3 regions of the Delftia sp. S65 genome follow, and region 1 is predicted to be linked to each of the others. Evidence: riboswitches for the same ligand, from Rfam matches in the RefSeq annotation. Region 1 holds a riboswitch; each other region holds the start of a gene.
The links. Region 1 has a riboswitch for cobalamin ahead of IAE24_RS22150 (TonB-dependent receptor domain-containing protein). Riboswitches for the same ligand answer to the same signal wherever they lie in the genome.
Positions count from the first base shown of each region.

Region 2: linked by a shared signal. The riboswitch ahead of IAE24_RS06180 (TonB-dependent receptor) and the one ahead of IAE24_RS22150 (TonB-dependent receptor domain-containing protein) in region 1 are both predicted to bind cobalamin.
Region 3: linked by a shared signal. The riboswitch ahead of IAE24_RS17065 (TonB-dependent receptor) and the one ahead of IAE24_RS22150 (TonB-dependent receptor domain-containing protein) in region 1 are both predicted to bind cobalamin.

Region 1 covers NZ_JACVUR010000033.1:36,912-42,536, forward strand. Annotated here, with positions in the region: gene IAE24_RS22125 (MFS transporter) at 1-444, shown strand, start outside; gene IAE24_RS22130 (AraC family transcriptional regulator) at 441-1,208, opposite strand; gene IAE24_RS22135 (sulfite exporter TauE/SafE family protein) at 1,337-2,143, shown strand; gene IAE24_RS22140 (helix-turn-helix transcriptional regulator) at 2,153-2,344, opposite strand; gene IAE24_RS22145 (hypothetical protein) at 2,370-2,759, opposite strand; cobalamin riboswitch at 2,856-3,081, shown strand; gene IAE24_RS22150 (TonB-dependent receptor domain-containing protein) at 3,152-5,056, shown strand; gene IAE24_RS22155 (ABC transporter substrate-binding protein) at 5,062-5,625, shown strand, end outside.
Region 2 covers NZ_JACVUR010000004.1:256,226-261,850, reverse strand. Annotated here, with positions in the region: gene IAE24_RS06200 (threo-3-hydroxy-L-aspartate ammonia-lyase) at 1-182, opposite strand, end outside; gene IAE24_RS06195 (helix-turn-helix transcriptional regulator) at 227-868, opposite strand; gene IAE24_RS06190 (YbaK/prolyl-tRNA synthetase associated domain-containing protein) at 935-1,426, shown strand; gene IAE24_RS06185 (CHAD domain-containing protein) at 1,496-2,377, shown strand; cobalamin riboswitch at 2,416-2,696, shown strand; gene IAE24_RS06180 (TonB-dependent receptor) at 2,826-5,066, shown strand; gene IAE24_RS06175 (ABC transporter substrate-binding protein) at 5,077-5,625, shown strand, end outside.
Region 3 covers NZ_JACVUR010000020.1:65,881-71,505, forward strand. Annotated here, with positions in the region: gene IAE24_RS17045 (hypothetical protein) at 1-615, opposite strand, end outside; gene IAE24_RS17050 (2OG-Fe(II) oxygenase) at 821-1,552, shown strand; gene alkB (DNA oxidative demethylase AlkB) at 1,565-2,215, shown strand; gene IAE24_RS17060 (2OG-Fe(II) oxygenase) at 2,234-2,917, shown strand; cobalamin riboswitch at 2,930-3,248, shown strand; gene IAE24_RS17065 (TonB-dependent receptor) at 3,370-5,526, shown strand; gene IAE24_RS17070 (ABC transporter substrate-binding protein) at 5,526-5,625, shown strand, end outside.

The DNA of each region.
Region 1 (5,625 bases):
GGCGCCTTTGGCCTGGCGGGCGTGGTGGGCGCACTGGCAGCAGCCCGTGCCGGCCACTGGGCCGACCAGGGTTTCGCGCAGCGCACCAGCCTGGGCGCGCTGGTGATCCTGCTGCTGGCCTGGGCGCCGATTGCGCTGCTGGAGCAGTCGCTGTGGGTGCTGGTCGCCGGCATCGTGCTGCTGGACCTGGGCGGCCAGGCCCTGCATGTGACCAACCAGAGCCTGATCTTTCGCAGCAACCCGCAGGCCCACAGCCGGCTGGTGGGCCTGTACATGCTGTTCTATGCCGTGGGCAGCGGGCTGGGCGCGCTGATTGCCACCAATGCCTACGCGCGGTTTGGCTGGCACGGCGTCTGCGTGGCGGGGGCGGCGTTCAGCCTGGCGGCCCTGGTGTTCTGGGCCATGACACGGGAGACGGCTGCCCAGGCCAGCGTTCCCGCCTAGACCCGGCTCACCAGCTCCGAAGGCACCCGGCCCAATGCCTTGCGGAACATGGTGGAAAACGCGCTGGGGCTGTCATAGCCCAAATCCAGCGCCACCTGCGTGACCGAGGCGCCCGCAGACAGACGCGACACCGCCGCCAGCAGGCAGGCCTGCTGGCGCCAGGCGCCAAAGGCCATGCCTGTGTGCTGCTGGAAAAACCGGCTGAAGGTGCGCAGGCTCTTGTTCAACGCCTGTGCCCAATCCTGGGGCGTGGCGCGGATGCTGGGCTGGGCCAGGAACTGCTTGCACAGGGCGGCCAGCTTTTCATCGCGGGGAATGGGCGCGAACAGCGGCAGGCTGCGGGCCGAGGCCAACTCGTGCAGCACCAGCGTGACCAGGGCACCGTCGCGGCCCGCTTCGTCGTACAGCGCCGGCAGGTCGGCGCAGGACAGCAGTAACTGGTGCAGCAGCGGGGTGACGACCAGGGCCTCGCAATGCACACCCGGGCGGGGCGCAGCAGCCGGTTCGATGTACAGGCTGCGCGTGCTCACGCCCTGCATGCGCACACTGTGCGGCTTGCTGGCCGGAATCCACACGCCGCTGTAGGGCGGGATGGTCCAGGCGCCGTCGTCGGTTTCCACTTCCATCAGCCCGCTCATCCCGTAGAGAAACTGGGCACGCCGGTGGCTGTGCGTGGGCAGCAGCGTGCCAGGCGTGTAATCGGTGCCGATGGCCAGCACATCGCGCGCCACGGCGTCCACGGAATGCAGCGGGATGTTGAGCATGGGAATGTCCGGAAAACAGCCAACAGGCTTTGGCAGGAATTCGAGGATTATTGACCTATCCGCGAAAGCAGGCCAAACCGCGGCATCCTAAGGTTCAGTCCTTGCTCGTTTTTTCCAAAGGACTGTCTGTGTTCCCTCTCCTGCTGCTGGCTTTCGGTGTGCTTGCCGGCGTGACCACCGTGCTCTTCGGCTTTGGCGGCGGCTTCGTGGCCGTTCCGCTGCTTTATGCGCTGCTGACCTCCATCCACGGCGCGGACTCCGCCATTGGCCAGGCTGCCATGCACATTGCCGTGGCCACCTCCACCTGCGTGATGATTTTCGGCGCCTCCATGGCCACGCTGCGCCAGCACCGCGCGGGCGCCCTGCCCTGGGATCAGGTACGGCCACTGGCCGGCTTCATCGCGGCCGGCGCCGTGGCGGGCGCGGCGGCCGCCACCTGGATCAGCGGCGACTGGGTGCGCTGGGCTTTCATTGCCTACCTTGCGCTGACCATTGCCGACGCGCTGCTGCGCCCGGGCTTCGTGCACGGCACCGCCGCCGGCATGCAACCAATGGGCCGGCGGGCGGCGGCCACAGCGGGCCTGGCCATTGGTGCGATCGCGGCCTTCCTGGGCGTGGGCGGCAGCGTGATGACCGTGCCGCTCATGCGCCGGCGTGGCGCGAGCATGGCGGCGGCCACGGCCATGGCCAGCCCGCTGTCCCTGCCCATGGCCGTGGCGGGCACCGCTGCCTACATGCTGGCATCGCGGGGCGCGGGGCTGGGCCCCTGGCATGTGGGCTATGTGGACCTGCAGGCCTTTGCGCTGCTGACGGCCGGATCGTGGACGGGCATCAGGCTGGCGGCCCCGCTGATCGGCCGCATTCCCGATGCCCTGCATGCCAAGGCCTACCTGACCCTGCTGGGCCTGGTGCTGCTGGTCATGATCATGGCCTGAGCGCTGCGCTCAACCCTCCTGGAAGATCGCCTCGATCCGGGTCTCGAACACCCGGGCGATGGCAAAGGCCAGCGGCAGGCTGGGGTCGTAGCGGCCCGTCTCTATGGCATTGACGGTCTGGCGCGACACGCCCAGCAGGTCCGCCAGCGCAGCCTGGCTCCAGCCGCGCTGGGCGCGCAGTTCACGGATGGTGTTTTTCATGGGAGGGGCACTTTGGCGGAACAGCTCATCGGCTGCGCAGCCAGTGGGCCACCGAAGCCGCCACCCAGAGCGCACCCATCAAGGGCCACACCATGAACATGCTGAGCTTGGGAAAACCTGCCATTTCCAGGAATCCGTAGGTGAAGGTGATGCCGGCCGTGCCCGCCGCTGCAATCGCCAGCTGCTCCAGCATGGACTTGCGCAGGAACTCGTCGGTATCGCGCACCAGGCGCACGATGGCCCGCACGGCCAGCGCAAACGCCAGCATGGGGCTCAGCAGCAGCGCTGTGCGCAGGGCCCCGGCCTGCATGTCGGCACTGAGCAAAAGCGCCCCCACAAGCAGCGCCATGTAGAGCAGCAGCGCAAATCCAAGTTCCTTCTGGTAGCGGCGGTTGGTGACCGTTGTTTGATTCATGGAAGTCTCTCGCAATGTGTAAAGGATGCTTGACATTGTGCGATGTCATCTGCGGACATGTCAAGCAAGCTTTACATCGGTACTGAACGCCCCGCCGTACAATCGCCGCCGTTGGTGCCAGCAGCCCCAGGGGCTGCGGTTAAACGGGAAACATGGGGCGGCCAGATAAAGCCGCCCGCATGTACTGCCCCCGCAACAGTGAGTGAAACGCCGCGTGCATGGCACCGGCCCCCGCCAAACCCGTGCCACTGGGCGTACAGCCCGGGAAGGCCTTGGCGAGTGCGTCACCAGTCTGGATACCGGCCAACAGGCGGCCGGCCGCGCATGCAGCGCAGCCGGTCTTTGTGGTTTCCGTGCCGGCGGGGTCGCTGGCGCGCAACTGGCTCGCATCCATGCACACCCTCGCCCTCGCGCGCGCCCCTAGCGCCGCTCTTCTCTCGCCCTCGGCGTTCCCCGTACTCCGCACGTTGTCCGCCCTGGCTGCGGCCTCGCTGCTGGCCTGCCAGGCCCAAGCACAGGCACAACAGGCGCAGCGCGCACAGGCCTCCCAGCTCGATACGGTGGTCGTCACCGCCTCGCGCAGCGAACAGTCCCTGCGCACCGTCACGGCCGACATGACCGTGATCGACGCCGAGACCATTGCCCGCAGCGGCGCCACGGGCGTGGCCGACCTGCTGGTGCAGGTGCCGGGCGTGCAGATCAACCGCAATGGCGGGCCGGGCCAAGTCACCTCGGTCTACCTGCGCGGCACCAGCAACCAGCACACTGCCGTGTTCATCGACGGCGTGCGCTACAGCTCGCAGGAGCTGCAGGGCGGCGCGGTCTGGTCCACCCTGCCGCTGGCGCAGATTGACCGCATCGAGGTGCTGCGCGGCCCGGCCGCAGCCATCTATGGCTCAGACGCCATGGGCGGCGTGATCCAGATTTTCACCAAGCGGGCGGACGGCCAGACCCGCGCCTATGCCGAGGCGGGCATAGGCAACCAGGGCACCAGCAAGCTGGCCACGGGATTTCAGGGCGGGGCCAACGGCTTCACCTATGGGCTGAACCTGGCTGACGAGCGCAGCGACGGCTTCGACGTCTACCCCGGCAACACCTTCTCGCCCAACCCGGACAAGGATGGCTACAGCAACACCTCGCTGGGCCTCAACGCGGGCTACAAAACGGGCATCCACCAGATCGACGCCAGCCTGCTGCACAGCCGCCTGCGCACCCACTACGACCAGAGCCCGCCGCCTTTCGACGACTACGACGTGGTCAAGAACACCACCGGCAGCCTGCGCTGGCAGGCCGGCTGGAACGCCATGTACAAAAGCGTGGTCCAGATCTCCCATACCGACAGCCAAAGCGACCGCCACACCCAGTCGCCCGAAAGCGCCAAGGGCCGCTCCACCAACTACCTGCTGCAGAACCTGTTCACGCTGGGCCAGCACCGTTTCAACATCGACCTGGAGCGCCGCGAGGACAAGCTGGACACCCAATACGCCTGGACGCAGAACACCGACAGCCGGCGCGTGCAGAACTCCCTGTCGGCCGGCTGGCGCCTGACGGAGGGGCGCCACCAGTTCGACGCCAACCTGCGCCACGACCAGGTGCGCGACCAGCAGAACAAGACCACGGGCGGCCTGGGCTACGGCATGCAGATCGACGAGCGCTGGCGCTGGGTGGCATCGGCCGGCACGGCCTTCAGAACTCCCACGCTGTACGAACGCTTCACGGGCCAGGCGGCGGCCGACCTCAAGCCAGAAAGCAGCACCAACGTGGAAACGGGCCTGCACTATGCGGCCGGTGCCAACCGCCTCTCGGCCGTGGTCTACCGCAACAAGTTCAAGAACCTCATCACCTACGACTGGAACAGCGCCGTTCCCTGCAACTGCTACCGCAACTGGCAGAGCGTGGAAATCACCGGCCTGACGCTGTCGGGCAGCACGCGCCTGGGCAGCGCCAACCTGGGCGCCTCGCTGGACTTCATGAACCCCGAGAACCTGGAGACCGGCAAGCTGCTGCCCTACCGCTCCAAGCGCATGCTCAAGCTCAACGCCGACACCCAGGCGGTCGGCTGGACGCTGGGCGGCGAAGCGCAGCTGTACAGCGGCCGCTACGCAGACGAGGCGAATACCTTCAAGCTGGGCGGCTACGGCGTGGTCAACCTCTACGCCCAGCGCCAGCTGACCAGGCAATGGACGCTGCTGGCCCGTGTCAACAACATCGCCGACCGCGACTACGCCCCCACGCGCGGCTATGCAAACGCAGGCCGCACCGTGTTCGTCAGCGTGCGCTGGACACCTCTGCCCTGACCCCCATGCACCTGCTTGTGCGCCTGCTTGTGCGCCTGCCCCGCATCCTGCTGCTGACCGCAGCCCTGGCCTGCGCGGGCGGCACGGGCAACGCCTTTGCGCAAAAGGCGGCGGATGGGGGAACGGGCGGGGCAACCACCGCCTACACCGTCACCGACATGCGCGGGCGCCAGGTGCGCCTGGAGCGCGTGCCGCAGCGCATCGTCTCGCTGCTGCCCTCGCTGACCGAATCGCTGTGCGCGCTGGACGTCTGCGAGCGCATCGTGGGCGTGGACGAGTTCTCCAACCACCCGGCGCGCGTGGCCGCCCTGCCCAAGCTGGGCCACACCTTTGCCCCCCTGGTGGAGGCCACCGTACGGCTCAGGCCCGACGTGGTGCTGATGGCGTATTCCGCACCCGTCATCTCACAGCTGGAGCGCTTCGGCATTCCTGTGCTGGCGCTGGACGCCAACGACATGGCGCAGCTGGAGCAGGTGCTGCACAAGCTCGACCAGCTGCTGCAGGTGCAGCGCGCCAACGCCTTGCTGGCGCGCATGCAGGCCGAAGTCGACCAGCAGGCCAAGGCGCTG
Region 2 (5,625 bases), on a different contig from region 1:
GCGTTGAAGGCGCCGCGGAACTTGAAGGCGCCCATGCGCTGCAGGTTCTCGCACTTCAGGAAGACGCGGGCGCCCAGCGCATCGTCCAGCGTGCGCGAGGTGAGCACGGGCGTGCGGTGGGCATGGCCCTGGATGCGTTGGGCCGCTGCGGCCACGTCGTCGTAGGTGGGAAGGCTTGTCATCGGTACGGGAGAGAAGGGGTTGCAGACCGGCGGGGTGCCGGAAGCTATTTGGCGTAGCTGTAGACCGTGGCGCGCGACACGCCCAGGTGGGCGGCAATGGTCTCCATGGAGCGGCGCACATCGAGCAGGCCGGCGCCCTTGAGCTCGCGGACCAGGGCGCGGCGCTCCTCGGGCTTGAGGGCGCGCGGCGTGGTCGCCAGGCGGGCCGCGAACTGGTCGATGCGGGCACGCACCGTGTCGGCGCCTGCGCCGGCGCCCGTGGGGTCCAGCATTTCGCGCGCGGGGGTGTCGCCGCTGACGGCGGCAAAGCGGTTGAGCATGCCCTGGAAGCCCTGGAACATCGTCAGGTCCACATTCATGCACAGCGCGGCGATGTAGCGGCCCTCGGAGTCGCGGATGCCGATGGACGTGCTCTTGGCCTGGCGGCCATCGGCGAACTGGTTGGGGTAGTTGGCGATGACCTGCTCGTAGCCGGGGTCGAGGATGCGGGCCAGGCCCAGCTCCGTCGCGCCCTGGCCCACTTCGCGGCCCGACAGGTTGTTGTGGATGGCCAGCACCGCATGGGAGGGGTCGAGCAGGTCATGCACCACCACCTCGCAGAACGGGGCAAAGGTCTGGCCCAGGCCTTCGGCGATCTGGGCCAACTGGTCCAGAAGCTGGCGCTGTTCAGGGGTTCGTTGGGTCATGTTGGACATTTTGTTTTGAATTGGACAAAATGTCAAAATCCAGACGACTTCTCTGCGCTTTCCACCATGTTCGACACCCTTGTAGACCTGCTGCAATCCCAGGGCGCGCGTTTTCGCGTGCTGGAACATCCGGCCGAAGGCCGCTCTGACCTGGTCGCCGAAATCCGGGGCACCGCCCCCGGCCAGGGCGCCAAGGCCATGCTCTGCAAGAGCCGCGATGCGGCCGGTGCGGGCGATCCCCAGCTGTTCCTGGCCGTGCTGCCCGGCGACCGCAAGCTGGACTTCAAGCGCCTAGCCCAGGCCGTGGGCGTGCGCAAGGCCACGCTGGCCTCGCCCGAGGAGGCCCAGGCCGCCACGGGCTGCGTGATGGGATCGGTGCCGCCGTTCTCCTTCAACCCGCAGGTGCGCCTGGTGGTGGACCCGGCCCTGGTCGAGCGCTTTGGCGAGATCGCCTTCAACGCGGGCCGGCTGGACCGCTCCATCGTGCTGGACTCGGCCGACTATGTGCGCATTGCCCGGCCCGCGCTGCACAGCCTGAGCGGGGAGGGCGCCGATTGACCATGGATTGACCCTGGCGCGGCGCTGCGCCCACAATCGTCGGCAACGTCCACATCTCCTTGCCTGACCATGTCCACCCCTGCGAAGCAGCACCCTGACCGGCCCGATGCGGCCGGCTTTGTGCGTGCGGCGCTGGCTGCTGCCCTGGCCCAGGTGCAGTCGCATCTGGCGGTCTTGGAGGGCGGTGGCAGCGATGCCGAGACCATCCACCAGCTGCGCGTGGCCCTGCGGCGCCTGCGCACCGTGCTGCGTGAGTGCGCAGGGCTGGCGCCCGGCATGCGCGCCGAATGGGATGAACCCCTGGCCCAGGCCTTTGCGCAGTTGGGCACGCTGCGCGATGCCGATACGCTGGCCGATGTGGTGCGCCCGCTGCTGCAGGCCGCCCATGCGCCCCTGTGCGACTGGCAGGCGCCGCAGGCCGTGCAGGCGGATGCAGCCGCTGCCGTGCGCGAGCCGCCATTCCTGCACGCGCTGGCCGGGATCCAGGCGCTGGCGCAGGCGCCGCAGGCAGAGCCATCGGCCCGTTTTGCCCACCTGTCCGCCGCAGGCACGCGCAAGTACCTGGCACGGCGGCTGGCGCGCCTGCACCGCCAGGTGCTGCGCGACGGCCGGCACTTCGACCGCCTGTCGCTGGCGCAGCAGCACCGCGTGCGCAAGCGGCTCAAGCGCCTGCGCTACCTGGCGGACTTTGCGCGGGAATTCGCGCCCGGAATGTGGCCCGGCAAAAAGGGCCGGCGCTTTGCCGAGGCGCTGGTGCCCGCCCAGGACGCGCTGGGCCTGCACAACGACATGGCCGTGGCGGCGGAGCATTTTCGTGACGAGGCCGGCACGGATCCGCGCGCCTGGTTCGCCGCCGGCTACCTGCAGGCCCGCCTGGCCACCAGCGCGCGCAGCAGCCGTCGCGCGCTGCGGGCGCTGGCCCGGGTGCCGGGCTTCTGGGCTGGGCGATAATCCGCCGCTGGCGCACCGCCGCAGCCCCTGGGCCGTGGCGGTGCGCTGTTGCTGAAGGTGCCCCATGCCGTTCACCGGCCAGGGGTTCAACGGGAAGCAGGTGCGCGATGCCATCGAGGTGGCCGCTCGCAATGCCTGCGCTGCCCCCGCAACGGTCAGCGGAATACAACTCCCCACGCGGACGCCCCACAAACCACGCGCCGCAAGCCACTGTGTCCTTCTCGGGCATGGGAAGGCGGGGATGCCTGCCGCAGCGCGCCCACCCTGCGCGCCGCAGCGTTCCGCAAGCCCGGATACCGGCCTTCTGCATTGCTTTCGGACGCCGCGGGAGTGCGCCTGTCCGGTCCGGCCCCAGCCTGCGCTGCCGTGGCCGGCTCCGGCGTGCGCGCTGTGCGGCGTGGTTCAGACGATAGGCCCCGCGGGTGAGTGGGGCAGTTGGGTTCAACGCATGCGCTTCGCTTCTTCGGCCGCCGATTCCTCCGGCCTTCTCTCTGTTCTCCCTCTTGTCTCCAGCCTGCGGCCCGTAGCGGCCGCCGTCCTGCTGGCCAGCTGCGCTGCAGCGGCCGGCGCCGCGCAGGAGCCGGCCTCGGGCCGATCCACGGACTCCGCCGACGATGCGCTGGACGCCGTCTTCGTGACCGCCACCGCGCGGCCCGAGGCGCGCAGCCGCATCGCGGGCACCACGCAGACCATCGACCGCGAGGCCATAGAGCGCTCCAGCGCGCGCTCGGTCACCGACCTGCTGGCCGAGAACGCCGTGGGCTTTCTCAGCGAATGGACGGCGGCCCAGACCTCGATGAACCTGCGCGGCGCCTCCACCGACGGCCAGGGGCGCGACTTCCGCAGCCAGGTGCTGGTGCTGGTCAACGGCCGGCGCGCGGGCACGGCCAACCTGTCCAAGCTCAGCCCCTCGGATGTGGAGCGCATCGAGATCGTGCGCGGCCCGTCCTCGGTGATCTACGGCAGCCAGGCCATGGGCGGGGTGGTCAACATCATCATGAAGACGGGAGCTACCGCACCCGGCACGCGCGCTCAGGTCCAGGCCGGTTCATGGGACCTGTGGCGCACCGATGCGCAGACGGCCGGCGCCAATGACCGCTTCGACTGGTACTTCGGCGTGAGCGCAGGCGGGCGCGGCGACTACGAGTCGGGCGACGGCGGCACGCGCATGGAGAACACGGGCTGGAAGCGGCGCGGCGCCAGCGGCGCCCTGGGCTGGCAGCTGCACGAGCTGCACCGCGTGGAGCTGCAACTGCGCACGGACGGCATCTACAACGCAGGCTTTCGCGGATCGGGCGCCAACATCTACAGCCGCGACAACCGCAGCAACCGCTCGCTGGACCTGACCTACGAGGGCGCACTGCCCGGCCAGCGCCTGAGCTGGACGACCCACCTCTACAGCCTGGTCGATACCGATGAGTTCAACTGGGCATCGCCCGTGATCCGCTCGGGCAACAGTGCCGTGCCCGGCACGGCGCGCGACTACAACCATCGCCAGCTGGACGCCACGGGCCTGCGCTTTCAGCCGCGCCTGCGTGTCAGCCAGACCAATGACCTGCTGATGGGCTTTGACTGGGAGCGCAGCAAGCTGCGCTCCGACCGCCTGCGCGTGGCCATGCCGGGCGGCCCGGCGGGCCAGGTCGCGCCCTACGACAACAACCAGACCGAGCAGGTGCACGCGCTGTACTTCGAGGACGCGCAGACCCTGTTCGACGACCGCCTGACCCTGCGTGCCGGCCTGCGCAAGACCTGGGGCACGACGCGTTTCGACGATACGCCCAATCTCGCCCTGGCCCAGGCCAGCACGCGCGACTACGACAACCACACCTGGTCGGCCGGCGCCACCTGGAAAGCCACGGACCGGCTCACGCTGCGCGCTGCGGCCTCCACGGGTTTCCGCGCGCCCACGGCCACGGAGCTGGCCTCGGACTTCACGGCCGTCGGCGGTGGCCGCACCTTCGGCAACCCCAACCTCAAGCCCGAGACCAGCCGCCAGATCGAGGTCGGCGCCGCGCTGCAGCAGCCTGGCTGGCGCGTGGATGCGGCCCTGTTCCAGAACACCATCAGCGACCGCATCATCACCGTCTCGCGCGGGGCCACGACCAACACCTCGGACTACGCCAACAACGCGGCCGACATCGTGGCGCGCGGCCTGGAAATGCAGGCCGACATGGACCTGGCGCGGGCGCTGAACCTGACGGGCCACCAGCTCAAGGCCTGGGCTGGCGGCTACTACCACTTCAGCATGCGGGACAAGGGCTCGGCCGCCTCGGCCAATACCGACAAGGTGCAGCGCATGTACCGCTACGAGGCCTCGGCCGGCGTGCGCTACGGGCGCGGCAGCGGGCGGCTGCAGGGCGACTGGAGCCTGCAGCTGTCCACGCTGCTGCGCGGTCCCATGTGGTACGACACGGAAGAGGCGCTGCTCATCCCGCAGGGCGAGCCCAGCAGCACCTTCATCCACCGCAAAGGTGCCTTCACCATCTGGAACCTGCGGGCCGACTACCGCGTGTCGCGCGGTGTCAAGCTGTTCGCGGCCGTCAACAACCTGTTCGACCTGAACCGCCATCCCATCTTCATCGCGCTGGACCGTGCGCCCTGCATCGCCAACCCGGCGTACCAGAACGGCGGCTGCGGAACGTCGATGGCCGGGCGCGAACTCATGGTCGGCCTGCAAGCAGAGTTTTGAGGACCACGGCATGAGGCAATCCAGCACCACGCGCCGCCAGTTGCTGCGCCAGGGCGCGGCGGCGGCCCTGGCCTGCGGCCTGCCCGCGGCATGGGCCGACACCGTCGCTGCAGGCGGGCCGGTGGTGCTGCAGGATGCGCTGGGCCGGCGCGTGGAGATTGCTGCGCCGCCGCAGCGCATCGTCTCCATCTTTGCCTCCAACACCGAGCTGGTGGCCGCGCTGGGCCTGCTGGACCGCGTGGTGGGCGTGGAGGATTTCACGCGCTTTCCACCGGGCGTGGAGCGCATTCCCAAGGTGGGCGGGCGGCTGGGGTTCTCGGTTGACGCCGTGGTGGCGCGCCAGCCGGACCTGGTCATCGTCACGCCCGCGCGCCAGGCGGCGCACCAGCTGGTCGATCCCATGGAGCGCATCGGCGTGCCGGTGATGGTGCTGCTCAGCCGCTCGCTGGCCGAGGTGATGGACAACCTGCGCCTGGTGGCCCGCGCCACGGGCGTGCAGGCGCGCGGCCAGGCGCTGGCCCTGGCGCAGGAAGCGCGGCTGCTGCGCGTGGACCGGCAG
Region 3 (5,625 bases), on a different contig from region 1:
GATGCCCTGCACGGGCGACACGCCGCTCTTGCGCAGGCTGGCCATGGTGTCCAGCAGGGCCTGCACGGATTCCTGGGCCTGGCGGTCACGCTCCTGGTCCCGCTCGCGCAACCGGGTGATGGTCATGGGCTGGGCCGGATTGGTGAGGGCGGTGCCGTCGGCGCCCTCTTCCTGGCCGGGCTGCGGATAGACCTCGCCATCCGTATCGACCAGCACCTGGCGCTCCGGGTAACGGGACAGCCAGGCATGGTGGCTGACCCACTGGCCGGCATCGAAGTGGTAGCGCTCGCTCTCGCCCACCTGGTCGTAGAAGACATGCAGCACCGCCGCCTGCAGCCCGTGCTGGAACAGCGTCTCCAGCAATCGCCAGGGCATGCCGGCCGTGGTGCGGGTGTCAAAGCCCAGCTCCAGGTGCTGGGGATGGCCCAGGGCGCTGGCATTGGCCCAGTCGTCATCCCACAGCGCGGACCGGTCCAGGGCGGGGTCCAGCTCATGGATCCAGCGCTCGGCCTGCTCCCAGGACTGCCGGGCCAGGTACTGGTAGATCAGTTGCACGCGGCGCAGCTGCAGGGGCGTATCGAAGAAAAGATAGAGGTGATGGACGTTGCTGGACATGGCGGGCCTGAGGCGTTTGCAGGAATGCCGCGATTGTTCAATTGCAGCCGCCAGCCGGCCCTCCCAGGCCTGTCCAGCACGCGGCTGGCAGGCGCTTCCACCGGTTGACATTCTGTCCACTGCAAGAAGCGGGATGCAGGCGCTGCGGCGCCGCCCTAGACTGCGGCAATTGCCCGCAGCGCCCATACCGCCAACCCCGCCCGCCATGCACAACCTCGGTCTTTTCGACAACGAAGCTTGCGAATCCGCCCCGCCCTGCCACTGGACGCAGATGGAGCACCAGCTCGATGAGCAAGGCTGCGCGCGCCTGCCCGGCCTGCTGGATGCGCAGCAATGCCGCGACCTGGCCACTCTTTACGCAAGGGAAGACGGCTTTCGCTCCCGCATCGTCATGGCACGCCACGGTTTCGGGCGCGGCGAGTACCGATATTTCGACTACCCCTTGCCACCGCTGCTGCAGCGCCTGCGCGAGCAGCTGTATCTGCGCCTGGCGCCGGTGGCCAATCTCTGGAACCAGCGCATGGGGCTGGAGGTGCGCTATCCGGACCGGCTGCAGGACTTCCTGGCGCGCTGCCACGCGCAGGGCCAGTTGCGGCCCACGCCGCTCATCCTTCAATACGGTGCGGGCGACTACAACTGCCTGCACCAGGATGTCTATGGAGAGCATGTGTTTCCGCTGCAGGTGGTGCTGCTGCTGTCGCGGCCCGGGCGGGACTTCACGGGTGGCGAGTTCGTCATCACCCAGGCCGATGGCGACCGGCAGCGGGCCGATGTGATGGCACTGGACCAGGGCGATGCGCTGGTCCTGGCCGTGCGCCACCGGCCCGTGCCCGGGCGGCGCACCGGCTACCGCCGCGTGGCCATGCGCCATGGGGTCAGCCGCATCCACAGCGGCCATCGCCATACCGTGGGGCTGATCTTTCATGACGCACTTTGATGGATGGCCGGTATGAGCACGCTGGATCTTTTCGCCGATGAACAGCCTACCGGTGCCGAATCCATAGGCCCCCAATCCGTGGTGCTGCGCGGCCATGCCCTGCCCCATGCCGCGCAGTTGCTGGAGGCGGTCGAAGGCATTGCGGCGCGGGCGCCGCTGCGCCATCTGGTCACGCCGGGCGGCTTCACCATGTCGGTGGCCATGACCAACTGCGGCGCGCTGGGCTGGACCAGCGACAGGCGCGGCTACCGCTACAGCGCCATCGACCCACTCAGCGGCCAGCCCTGGCCGGCCATGCCGGCCGTGTTTGTACGGCTGGCGGGCGAGGCGGCCGCTGCGGCGGGGTTCGATGGCTTTGTGCCCGATGCCTGCCTCATCAACCAGTACCTGCCCGGCACCCGGCTTTCCCTGCACCAGGACCGCGACGAGCGCGACCTGGGCGCGCCCATTGTCTCGGTGTCCCTGGGCATGCCGGCCACTTTTCTGTTTGGAGGATTGGCGCGGGCGGACAGCACGGCCAGGGTGCCGCTGCAGCATGGCGACGTGGTGGTCTGGGGCGGCGTGGATCGGCTGCGCCACCACGGCGTGTTGCCGCTCAAGGACCAGCCTCACCCGCTGCTGGGCGGGCGGCGCATCAATCTCACTTTTCGCAAGGCGGGCTGAATGGTTGGACGGTCTGAAATGGATAGGCTCAACAGCCAGGATCGCTTCGCCCGCCTGGATTGGGCGCGGATTGCCGCTGAGCTCGATGCCGAAGGCCATGCACTGCTGCCGCAGCTGCTGACTGCGGATGAAAGCCGTGCCTTGGCCCGCGAGGCGGCCGCCGTGCCTGGCCTGCCGCACTCCATGCAGGCATGGCGCCCGGTGCTGTACGGGCATCTGCTGGCCCTGGCCAAACGCTGGCGCGAACACATGGGCATGCAGCCTGAGTTGCCAGGCTGCTTCGAGGATTTCATGCGTCAGGGCCGGCAAGCAGGCCAAACGCAGCCGCAGCCACATCTGCTGCGCGTGCCGCAAGCGGGCCATGCCCCGCTGCGTTCATACAGCGAAGGTGCGGCGGTGTTTCCGCTGCAGCTGGTGCTGCTGCTGTCCCGGCCGGGCCAGGATTTCGAGGGCGGCGAATTCGTGATGACCGAGCAGCGCCCGCGCATGCAATCGCGCCCCATGGTGCTGCCGCTGGGCCTGGGGGATGCGGCCATCATCGCCACGGGGCCGCGCCCGGTGCGCGGTGCGGCAGGCTTTTACCGTGTGCATCTGCGGCATGCCATCAGCCGCGTTCACCGTGGCGAGTGGCTGGGTCTGGAGTTGCTTTTGCACGACGTGCCCCAGGCGCCCAAGGCTCTGCAAACGGACCGCTGGCTATAATGCCGCGCCTGCAAAGGCATCCGTGCAACAGGTGTCCGCATGCCAGCCATGGGGATGAAACGGGAACAAGGTGACTGCCAGCAAATGCTTTTTGCGCTGCCGGCACAGGCCTTGGCTGCCCCCGCAACGGTAAACAAGTCAAGGCGCTCCATGCCTGTCCCGCCAGTCTCCGCAACCCTGCGGAGGGGCGATGACAGGCTGTCACTGGTTCATGGCGTGGTCTGCAACATGCAGCTTTTCGCGGGTGGATTGGGAAGACGGGGCGCTGGGCGCAAGGCATGTCCTTGCGCCGCTTGTGAGCCCGGAGACCGGCCTGCTGCGTTTCGCGCCTGCTGTGCAGGCGTTTTCTTGACTGTCTGCGGGGTGCGGATGGCAACGCCCTGCTCCCCTTCCTCCCACGCTGGCTGGAGAGGTGGCAGTGCCTTGCTTTCGCATCAGACGGTCGAAGACCGATGTTCGAAATGCATTCTTCCTTTTCCAGGGTTTCCAGCGCTCGCGCTGCCCAGTCCCTTTCCGTGCGGCTGAGCCCGCTGGCCCTGGCCTGCGCCTTCATCTGCGTGCCGGCGCAGGCTCAAACCCAAACCCCCACCCCAACGCCGCCATCAACCGCCCTGCCCGAGGTCCAGGTCACCGGCCAGGCCGAACGCATCGGCCAGCAACTGGCCCAGCCTGCGCGCTCTGCCAGCCATACCGGCGTCTCCAACCAGGAAGTGCCGGCCAGCGTGGATGGTGTTTCTGCCGAGCAGATGCAGGAGCGCGGCGACTACGCCCTGGTGGACGCCGTCACGCGCACCGTGGGCCTGACGGCCAGCAGCACGCCGGGCAATGGCGGCCTGTCCTTCAGCAGCCGCGGCTTTGCGGGCGTGAACTCCGTGGGCGTGGCCGAAGACGGCATGGTGCTGGGCGTGGCCGCCGGCACCACGGCCTATCCGGGTGACAGCTGGGGCTACGAGCGCATCGACGTGCTGCGCGGCCCGGCCTCGCTGATGTACGGCAGCGGCACCATGGGCGCCACGGTCAACGCCATCCGCAAGCAGCCCAGCCGCACCAGCTCGGCCGAGGTGCTGGTGGGCGCGGGCACGGACGACACGCTGCGCCTGGGCCTGGGCGTGACCGGCGCCCTGGGCGCCTATGCCAGCTACCGCATCGACAGCTACACCGCCCGCAGCGCGGGCGAGCGCGATCTGGACCAGTCGCGCAACGGCAAGTTCATGAGCACGCTGCGCTTGGAGCCCACGAGCGACCTGCAGATCGACCTGATCGCCGACCGCAGCGTGCAAAAGCCCAGCCGCTACTGGGGCACGCCGGGCCTGGACGGCAAGGTGGTGGAGTCGCTGCGCGACCGCAACTACAACGCCGAAGACAGCGTGCTGCGCTATGCCGACGAGCGCCTGCGCGCCAAGGTGCAATGGAAGGCCAATGACTGGCTGACGGTGCGCAACGAGCTGTACCACGTGCAGTCCGACCGCCACTGGCGCAACATCGAGGCCTACGCGCTCAACCCCGCCACCTGGACCGTGGGCCGCTCCGACTACCTGGAAATCCTGCACGACCTGGAGCAGACCGGCAACCGCCTGGGCCTGAACGTGGACCGGGGCTCGCACAAGATCGCCATGGGCTGGGAGGCCGCGCGCATCAACCTGCGGCTGTCCAACAACTCGCCCTATGGTGGCTCGTCTACGGTCTCGGCCTGGGACCCCGTGCATGGCAGCTGGGCCAGCCCCGATCTCACCGCCGCCAAGACAGAAACCGGCGTGACCCAGCATGCCCTGTACCTGGAAGATGCCTGGCGCATCAGCAACCGCTGGCTGGCCATGGCCGGCCTGCGCCGCGATGTCTACGACTTTGCCAGCCACTCGCTGGTGGGCGGCACGGATTTCAACAAGACGCTGGCCGCCACCTCCTGGCGCCTGGGCCTGACCTATGAGCTGGCCCGCAACACCCATGTCTATGGGCAGATCAGCTCGGGACACGATCCCGTCAACAGCCTGGTGTCGCTGAACCTGGCCAACACGGCTTACAAGCTGAGCAAGGGCCGCCAGGCCGAGATCGGCATCAAGCAGCAGGTGGCTGGCGGGCGCGGCGAATGGACGCTGGCCGTGTTCGACATCAAGAAGGACGACATCATCACGCGCGACCCCGACCGCCCGGCCATCTCCATCCAGGGCGGCAGCCAGTCCTCGCGCGGGGCGGAAGCCACCGCCACCTTCCAGGCCACGCCCGCCCTGCGCGTGGAGGGCAATCTGTCGTACGTGGACGCCCAGTTCGACAAGCTCATCGAGGCCGGCGGCAACCGCGCAGGCAACCGTCCGCAGAACGTGGCCAAGACCACGGCCAACCTTTGGGGCCACTACCGCGTGGGCGCCTGGCAGGCCTCGCTGGGCCTGCGCTACGTGGGTGACCGCTTTGGCAACAACGCCAATACCGTGAACCTGCCCGCCTACACCGTGGCCGACGCCGCGCTGAGCTGGCAGGTGGACCCGCGCACCACCCTGAGCCTGATCGGCCGCAACCTGGCCGACAGGGTCTATGTGGGATCGAGCTACGGCAGCCAGTTCCTGGTCGGGCAAGGCCGCCGCTTCGAGATCGCGGCCCATATCCGGTTCTGATGGCCATGGCGCGCTCCAAAAGCCTCCACGGCCTCTGCGCTGGCGCCCTGGCGGCCACCCTGCTGCTGGTCGGCTGCTCGCGCAGCGATTCCGGCACCA